4 regions of the Lysinibacillus sp. COL-1 genome follow, and region 3 is predicted to be linked to each of the others. Evidence: riboswitches for the same ligand, from Rfam matches in the RefSeq annotation. Region 3 holds a riboswitch; each other region holds the start of a gene.
The links. A riboswitch is a leader RNA that binds a small molecule or an ion and turns the genes downstream of it on or off. The one in region 3 is predicted to bind S-adenosylmethionine.
Positions count from the first base shown of each region.

Region 1 (2,204 bases), on a different contig from region 3:
TTGTCAGCACCTGCGAAGCCTTTAAATACGAATAACTCGTCACGTTCTTTTAAATATTTTATTACTTTTACATATAAGTTATCGAACACTTCAGAAGAAATCGGTTGGTTGACTTTACCCCAGTCAATTTGATCTTTTGTGCTTTCTTCTTCTACCGTATATTTATCTTTAGGTGAACGACCAGTGTATTTGCCAGTTTCTGCACGAACTGCGCCATCTACTGTTAACATTGCTTCACCACGAGATGTAGCTTTTTCTGCTAATTGTGGTACTGAAAGTTGAACATTAATGTTACCGCCGTTTAATAATTCCTTCAGTTCGTTTGCAATTTCTACTGAATTCATCGATTAAATACCATCCTTTTTTATAGTATTCCCTTGATTTAGAGGGATTTTTTCTTAATTTCAAAAATAGTATAACACAATTGCTTAAATAATCTATACTAATTAAGAAATTATTTTAGAGTTTTTATCACTTTTCAATAAACTGACAAAAAATAATGTTTTTCGAGTAGAATCCGATCAATCCTACTGTAATTAGGCGCAAAAATTGAGCCACACATATGTTACCACAAGTAGCTAGGTATGTTGTAGGGATTAATTTGCTTCTATTTACATCATCATCCAAGTATGAAAAGTTTTTGTGTAATCAGTTCCTTCCTTTCTATACAGTAATACATAAGAAAATATTTGACAACGTTCAACCTTTTCAGTAACATGAAAATGAACGGATACTCTTATCCCGAGCTGGTGGAGGGTCAGGCCCTGTGAAACCCGGCAACCTGCATGTTTTATTTCACAGCATGCGTTGGTGCCAACCTGATGCAAGGGAACATCCCTTGAACGATAAGAGTGAAAGGTTACGAAGTCATTATTCCTTTCCTCATGTGCAGTAACGTGAGTAAAGGATTTTTTTATTGCTAAAAAAGAATGTAAAGGTAAGTATATGTAGTTCTTTCCTTATTATAATGACAGATCTTTCGAAATCCTCGTGTTAAAAGCAGCAGTAACGGCTTGAGAGTTCAATCCTTAGGAGCGGACTTGACATGGGTAATGAGTACCGTATTCATACACAACTACTTTTTGTAAGAGTAATAGGAGGAAAACCAAATGACAAACCGTCGACTGTTTACATCAGAGAGTGTAACAGAAGGACATCCAGATAAGATTTGTGACCAAATCTCGGATGCCATTTTAGATGCTATTTTAGCAGAAGATCCAAATGCACGTGTAGCGTGTGAAACAACTGTCACAACAGGATTAGTATTAGTAGCAGGAGAAATAACTACTTCTACTTACGTTGATATTAAAGGTATCGTTCGTGATACTGTAGCAGAAATTGGCTATACACGTGGTAAATATGGCTTTGATGCTGAAAATCTAGCGGTGCTTGTAGCTATTGGCGAACAATCGCCTGATATTGCACAAGGTGTTGACCAAGCTTTAGAGGCTCGTGAAGGCTCTATGACAGATGCTGATATTGAAGCAATTGGTGCTGGTGACCAAGGTCTAATGTTTGGTTATGCATGTAATGAAACACCTGAACTAATGCCATTGCCAATCAGCTTAGCACATAAATTAGCACGCCGATTAACAGAAGTTCGTAAATCAGGTGAATTAGCGTATTTACGTCCTGATGGAAAAACACAAGTAACGATTGAATATGATGACAATAATGTACCTGTGCGAGTGGATACAATTGTTATTTCAACACAACATGATGAAGAAGCAACACTTGAACAAATTCAAGCTGATCTGAAAGAATTTGTTATTGCACCCGTTGTGCCAAGTGAATTATTAGATGCAAACACGAAATACTTTATTAACCCGACTGGCCGTTTTGTTATCGGTGGACCTAAAGGGGACGCTGGTTTAACAGGACGTAAAATCATTGTTGATACATACGGTGGTTATGCACGTCACGGTGGTGGCGCATTCTCTGGTAAGGATGCAACAAAGGTAGACCGTTCAGCGGCTTATGCGGCACGTTATGTAGCAAAAAACATTGTAGCAGCTGGCTTGGCAGAACGCGCTGAGGTACAACTTGCCTATGCGATTGGTGTGGCTCAACCAGTTTCCATTGCGGTTGACACATTTGGTACAGGTAAAGTGAAAGAAAGCGCAATCGTAGAGTGGGTACGTGAGCTATTTGATTTACGTCCAGCAGGTATTATTAAAATGCTAGATTTACGTCGTCCGATTTAT
Region 1 is NZ_JCAWSJ010000004.1:3,398,471-3,400,674, reverse strand. Features, by position in the region: gene pckA (phosphoenolpyruvate carboxykinase (ATP)) at 1-344, opposite strand, end outside; SAM riboswitch class I at 734-852, shown strand; gene metK (methionine adenosyltransferase) at 1,110-2,204, shown strand, end outside.
Region 1: another riboswitch for S-adenosylmethionine. It lies ahead of metK (methionine adenosyltransferase); the one in region 3 lies ahead of AC6BKE_RS06270 (bifunctional homocysteine S-methyltransferase/methylenetetrahydrofolate reductase).

Region 2 (2,204 bases), 280 kb from region 3:
TTGGCTACAGCGTTTATATAGAAAGCCTTGAACACATTCCCGCTTTAGTAAGTGCAATGATTGGTGCAGTTGGCGGTATTACCTTAAGCTACTATATCGGCTATCGTTTTGGCTTACCATTATTGCAGAAATATGGACCCAAAATTCATATTACGGAGCAAAAAATTGATTTTACAAAACAACTGTTTACTAAAATTGGGCCAACTTTATTATTAATAGGCTATTTTATACCTGGTGTACGGCATCTGACAGCCTATATTGCGGCAATTAATAATTATCCATATAGAAAGTTTGCTTTTTTTGCCTATACAGGGGCATTTATCTGGACTTTCACATTTATAACGTTAGGGAGGATGCTTGGGGAGAAGTGGCGGTTTGTTGGTTATTATTTATCCCATTATAGTATTTATCTTATCCTATTGTTTGGCCTCGTAATGCTCATCGTTTACTATCTATTCAAAAAAAGAAATATACGAAAATAAAGGTCTGTATGATTCAACATATGAATCGTACAGACCTTTGTGTTATGGCAAAATAGCAAATGAGCGTACAGGGAATCCAGATGCCTTTTCAGGCTTAGGGACGATATTGAAGATAATTGCCCCCTTCGCAGGTAGCTTGTCCAAGTTAGTCATCAACTCAATTTGATAGATGTTTTGTTCAAGCACGAAGTATTCGCCATCTAGCTTACCATTTTTGTGAAAATCAGCGGCTGAATCAGTATCAAATGTTTCATGGCCAAGTGCACTTATTTGACGTTCCTTCAATAAAAATTGTAATGCCTCTAAGCCCCAGCCTGGTATATGGTTATGTCCATCCATATCTTGGTTACTAAATGCCTCTTTATCTGGCCAGCGCTTACTCCAATCTGTACGTAGCGCTACAAAGGTACCTGCTTCAATTACTCCATGTTGTGCTTCAAAATCAAAAATATCTTGCACACTTAGCGAGAAGTCATGATTGTTAGCAGCTTCTCGTGATTTATCAATGACGACAAGAGGAAGAACTAGTTCTTTTAGTTCTAATTCTTCTAGATAGCGGGAGTCTCGCACAAAATGAATGGGTGGGTCGATATGTGTGCCATATTGTCCTGGGAACGTGAATTGTTGTGCGAAGAACCCGTCATCATGAGAGAATAATGTTTCAAATTTAGCATCTTCAAACATAAAAAAATGTGGGGAATTAGGGCCGAATGTATGTGTTAAATCAACCCATTGTTTTGATTTTAATAATTGTAATGCTTGTAAAAGTTGGTTTGACATTGATTTCACTGCTTTCTGTTAAAATTAGTAGAACATAAAAAAGAGTCCCCTTAGAAGAGGACTCCAGAATAAGCAACGGTAGTTCTTCTTCTCATCTTTCAGGCTTAAAATTTTGCCAATTGGAATTAGCACCATACTGTTGAGCTGGTTGCTGAGACTTCATCGGGCCAATCCCTCCGTCTCTCTTGATAAGAAAAGTGATATAAGAATTTTCAGAAATAATAATAAAAACACTTTAGCATAGAATTTTATAGTTTACAAGTTCGATAGAGATATAAGGGTAAATTTTTTTACCAACTTAAATTTATGGTTATGCCACAACAACCATTATCCATAAGACGTATTCTGAAATTGTCTGGTGTATAATTTGCATCAAATTTCATCGTAATGCCTGTTGATGTGATTAATTTATCAACCTCTGTTTTATTTGAAAGCTGTGCAGCATTCATTAGATCATGTGCAAATTGTTGAGAGCTATCAATTTTATCCGTAAGCAATTGAGCCTGTTGCATGATCGCCTTTATCCGTGTAGCTGACATTTTTAATTTATGTGTGTCGACAGGTGGAAAGGGGGTAGTGTTCGGCATTGCTAAATGTTGAGGAATAGGTCTAACGGCAAGCTGCTGGGCAAGTGGCGACGTTGGGTAATGATAAGGATGAACAAAGTACGGATAAGGATTGTAATACAATGTAATTCCTCCTATCCTATAGCTGATATCTTATCTTATGTAGCTAAACGTCTTTAGGTGTTATTTTGCAGTGCAATGTCTGTCCTAATCATTTAAAAAGGAAGCCAAAGTGAGCTTCCTCTTTTAGCCGAGAACATGTAAGACATCATCAATTTTTTTACTATGAGACAGAATACCGTAATTCATCCATGTTAAAAAATCCACTTCATATACACAGTTGGTTTTAACTGCAGCTAGATTTTTCCACATAGAA
Region 2 is NZ_JCAWSJ010000003.1:107,650-109,853, forward strand. Features, by position in the region: gene AC6BKE_RS04890 (DedA family protein) at 1-482, shown strand, start outside; gene AC6BKE_RS04895 (cyclase family protein) at 525-1,262, opposite strand; SAM riboswitch class I at 1,351-1,457, opposite strand; gene AC6BKE_RS04900 (YuzC family spore coat inner layer protein) at 1,553-1,951, opposite strand; gene AC6BKE_RS04905 (helix-turn-helix domain-containing protein) at 2,075-2,204, opposite strand, start outside.
Region 2: another riboswitch for S-adenosylmethionine. It lies ahead of AC6BKE_RS04895 (cyclase family protein); the one in region 3 lies ahead of AC6BKE_RS06270 (bifunctional homocysteine S-methyltransferase/methylenetetrahydrofolate reductase).

Region 3 (2,204 bases):
GTTCAATTGGAGAGTTTTTAACCTATTATTTAGGGGAAGAGCTTGTGAAAAATCAAATTGCACCCGTTCTTGCAGGTGTTTATTCAGGGGATTTACACCAGCTTTCGATTGCCTCTACTTTACCGTACTTGATTGACTATAAGAACGAGTATGGAAGTATCATAAAAGGCTTTGATGCGAATCGTGAGCAATTTGCTAAAGCAGCCAATAAAAAGTTTATATCGTTCAAAAACGGTTTATCTTCTCTAATTGATCGTCTCGAACAAACATTAACTGATGTAGAGATCATCAAGGGTGTTGCAACTGTCAATGTTCAAAAGCAAGAAAACCACTATTCAATTGCCTTAGCTAATGGTGAAAGCATCGAGACAGATTATGTCGTTTTAGCACTGCCGAATGAGGCTGTTCAAGGCCTACTACAGGATGAATCATTAAACCGTTATTTTGACCAATTTACGACAGCTTCAGCAATTACGATCTATTTAGGTTTTGATGTACCAGACTCTAGATTGCCAGCAGATGGAACGGGCTATATTGTCTCACATAATTCTGACGTTACATGTAATGCTGCAACTTGGACAAGTCGTAAATGGAGGCATACATCAAGAGATCATAAATTACTTGTGCGACTCTTTTATAAAAGCATCAATCCAGCATATGAGCAACTCCGTGCCATGTCTGACGAAGAATTAGCAGCGGTTGCTTTAGAGGATGTGCGCAAGAGCCTAGGAATAGAGGAACAGCCAACAGTTATTAATGTCACAAAATGGATTGATCAAATGCCAAAATATGATCTAGCTCACCGTGAAGCATTACAAGGTTTAGTTCAAGAATTACAAGAAAACTATCCTAATCTATCCATCGCAGGTTGTTCATACTTTGGGGTAGGGATTGGTGCTTGTATTCAAAATGGGAAGAAAATCGGTGAGGAGCTTGCAAAGGAACTAGCCAATTTCTAAGCTTTTAAGTGAAAAATATCTTTGTTATGTGAAATAGTCTTGACTCATTCGTCAGTAAACGATATGATTCTTTTAATTATTTAAAAAATTCATACTACATTCTTATCAAGAGAAGCAGAGGGACTGGCCCATTGAAGCTTCAGCAACCAACTTTTTTGTCAGGTGCTAAATCCAGAAGACCATTGAGTCGAAGATGAGAAGGAAAAAACAATGATGAGTCATTAAAGCCTTCTTTTTTTTATAAAAGAAGGCTTTTTATTATACAGAGATATAGGAAGAGAGGCTAGTTTAATGAGATTGCTTGAAAGGTTAAAAACGCATGTATTGACGGCAGATGGCGCAATAGGCACAGTACTTTATGGCTATGGTTTGGAGTATTGTCATGAGGAAATGAATGTACAGAAACCTGAGTTAATTGAAAAGATTCATAGAGAATATATTGCAGCTGGTGCTGATATCATCCAAACGAATACGTATGGTGCAAATGCCATTAAATTAGCTCGCTATGGATTAGAATCGCGTGTCCAACAATTTAATGAAGCAGCGATTACAATCGCAAAGCGAGCTGCGGCAGATGGAGGTCAGTTTGTCTTAGGGACAATTGGTGGTATTCGTGGTATTCGTAAAAGTGATGCAACGTTAGATGAAATCTTAGCAACTATTGAGGAGCAAGCGAGTGTTTTACTTGCTGGGAATCCAGACGGCCTTTTACTCGAAACCTATTATGATTTTGAAGAATTAACAGCTACCTTAAAGATGCTACGGACAAAGACAAAATTACCGATTATTGCGCAAGTTTCCATGCACGAACCTGGTGTTTTACAAAACGGTATGTCTTTAAATAACGCCCTGCATGAGCTAGAAAAACTTGGTGCGGATATTGTGGGTGTCAATTGTCGTTTAGGTCCACACCATACCATTCAGGCGTTTGAAGGTGTAGAACTTCCTGATAAGGCATTTATGTCGGCTTATCCGAATGCTTCACTCCTTGACTTAGAAGATGGTCGTGTCGTTTATGAGTCAGAAGCTGAATATTTTGGTCGAGCGGCTGTGGAATTACGTGATCAAGGGGTACGCTTAATTGGAGGCTGTTGTGGTACGACACCGAAGCATATAGCAGCAGCGAAGAAGTATTTAGAAGAGTTATCACCAGTTCATGAAAAGTATGCCAAACCGGAGAAGATTCAAATTGTTCGTGAAGCAGAGCCAACGAAGTATGAACCTCTTCATGAAAAAGTAAAGCGC
Region 3 is NZ_JCAWSJ010000003.1:387,282-389,485, forward strand. Features, by position in the region: gene AC6BKE_RS06265 (protoporphyrinogen oxidase) at 1-959, shown strand, start outside; SAM riboswitch class I at 1,059-1,159, shown strand; gene AC6BKE_RS06270 (bifunctional homocysteine S-methyltransferase/methylenetetrahydrofolate reductase) at 1,251-2,204, shown strand, end outside.

Region 4 (2,204 bases), on a different contig from region 3:
AAGCGTTTCTAAACCTTGTAGTAAATTAAACGCTGCGTCAGCACTTAATGTTGGACCGAAGTCACGTAACAACTGTACGCGTAGCTTCGTAGCAAAAGCAGCAGAAGCTGTATCAATTCCGTAACGTAATCCATGGTAAGAAGCATCTGGTTCCGTAAATCCAGGGAATCGTCCACTAGTCCAATCAAACTTACCAGCGTCTACAACAACCCCACCTAAAGTTGTACCATGACCACCTATCCATTTAGTCGCGGAGTGAACAACAATATCTGCACCGTATTCAATTGGTGTGGAACCATAAGGAGAAGCAAATGTACTATCGATAATTAATGGTAAACTGTTAGCATGTGCAATCTTAGCTACTGCTTCAATATCTAAAACTTTTAAACTTGGATTACCATAAATTTCAGCGAAGACAGCTTTCGTTTTATCGGTAATCGCAGCCTTAAAATTCTCTGGGTTTGTTTCATCTACAAAAATTGTTTTAATGCCATACTTCGGTAATGTGTTAGCCAATAAATTATACGTACCACCATATAAAGAACTACCTGCTACTATTTCATCGCCTGCTCCAGCTAGATTTAAAATGGAAAATGCGATAGCTGCTGCACCAGATGAAAGTGCTACTGCTGCTGTCCCACCTTCCAATAAGGCCACACGCTTTTCAAAAACATCCACTGTCGGATTTGTAATCCGTGTGTAAATGTTCCCCGCTTCCTCTAAGGCAAAAAGACGTTGCGCATGAGCAGTGTCCTTAAATACGAAAGCAGTTGAGCGATAGACAGGAACTGTTCTAGAGCCCGTCACTGGGTCTGGCTCTTGACCACCATGTAACAGCAATGTTTCTGGTTTAAAATTTGTCATTGTGTACCTCCAATTATTTTTTTACGATGGTACCGGAGATGAGGAGGATTTATGTGTAGAAAACAAAACCCTCTCCTGTTAAGAAGAGGGTTGCGGTTGCAAGTTTTCCTCCCCTTATCTGCCAGATCCAAGTAAGAATCTGTAGGAATTAGCACCTTAGTAAGTTCATCACTTACTGGTTGCTGGGCATCATAGGGCCTATCCCTCCGCCGCTCTTGATAAGAGTATGAGATTCAATTTCCATCGTTGTAACACAGTATAAACATAGAGTTTTTTTCTGTCAATATGTAAATTTTATTTTTTCCGAAACTTCTGTCAGCTCTTATACGTAATATGAACGCATACACTAATTTAGAAAAAAATTTGAAAGGAGTATTTTTATGGTAAAAGCCGTGATCATTTTTCTCTTAGTTGGATATTTAATTGGCTGTATTCACGGCTCTAAAGTGGCACAATTTTTATCGGGGGTTGATTTAAAAAAAGCTGGCCATGGCAATGCAGGTGCCTCTAATGCTACACTTTCCCTCGGCTGGAAATATGGCGTTTTAGTAGCCCTAATCGATATTGGCAAAGGCGTTGTAGCTATTATCGGTGCACACTTTTATTTAGCAGATGCTCCGCATTTAACCGAAGGAGAAATATGGCTCCTGACCTACATTATTGCTGCAGGGGTTATTTTGGGTCATAATTTCCCATTTTATATGGGCTTCAATGGTGGGAAAGGAACTGCCTCTATTATTGGAATTCTACTTGCTGTAGATTGGAAGATTGGTTTATTTGCACTTATTTTATTTGTCATTTTATCCTTTGCAACTAACTATTTAATTGTCGGTGTTCTAGAGTTTTATCTCGTTTTTTGTACGGCAACATATTTATGGATTCCTGGAATTGGCCCAACTATAATTGCTGTCCTTCTTTTTGGCATAGCTATTATCCTGCACATCGAAAATATCCAACGATTAGTGAAGGGTACAGAGCCTAAAGTAACGTCTGCATTTAAGAAAAAGAAATAATATTACAATGGATATTTTTGTATTTTTTATGACCGTATATTTTCTCTTTATCTACTTATATCGCTGTAAAAAGCAGCTATTCTGCATACTTATTTTTTTACAATAAAATAGACAAGTTCTTATCTTAATAAAACATTTTACTAACCGATGTTATGGATAATAATCGTCATATTTATCGTAGAAAGGATGAGAAAATATGTCTTCACCCAATCAAACAGCTACGAAACGGAATTTAAAGCCACTATGGATTGGCTTGGCCTTTGCTTTACTAATCATCATTACTTTTTTACCTAATAACGGTGACTTACCGATTGCTGGACAACGAGC
Region 4 is NZ_JCAWSJ010000004.1:129,991-132,194, reverse strand. Features, by position in the region: gene AC6BKE_RS09075 (O-acetylhomoserine aminocarboxypropyltransferase/cysteine synthase family protein) at 1-864, opposite strand, end outside; SAM riboswitch class I at 976-1,089, opposite strand; gene AC6BKE_RS09070 (glycerol-3-phosphate acyltransferase) at 1,245-1,877, shown strand; gene AC6BKE_RS09065 (DASS family sodium-coupled anion symporter) at 2,074-2,204, shown strand, end outside.
Region 4: another riboswitch for S-adenosylmethionine. It lies ahead of AC6BKE_RS09075 (O-acetylhomoserine aminocarboxypropyltransferase/cysteine synthase family protein); the one in region 3 lies ahead of AC6BKE_RS06270 (bifunctional homocysteine S-methyltransferase/methylenetetrahydrofolate reductase).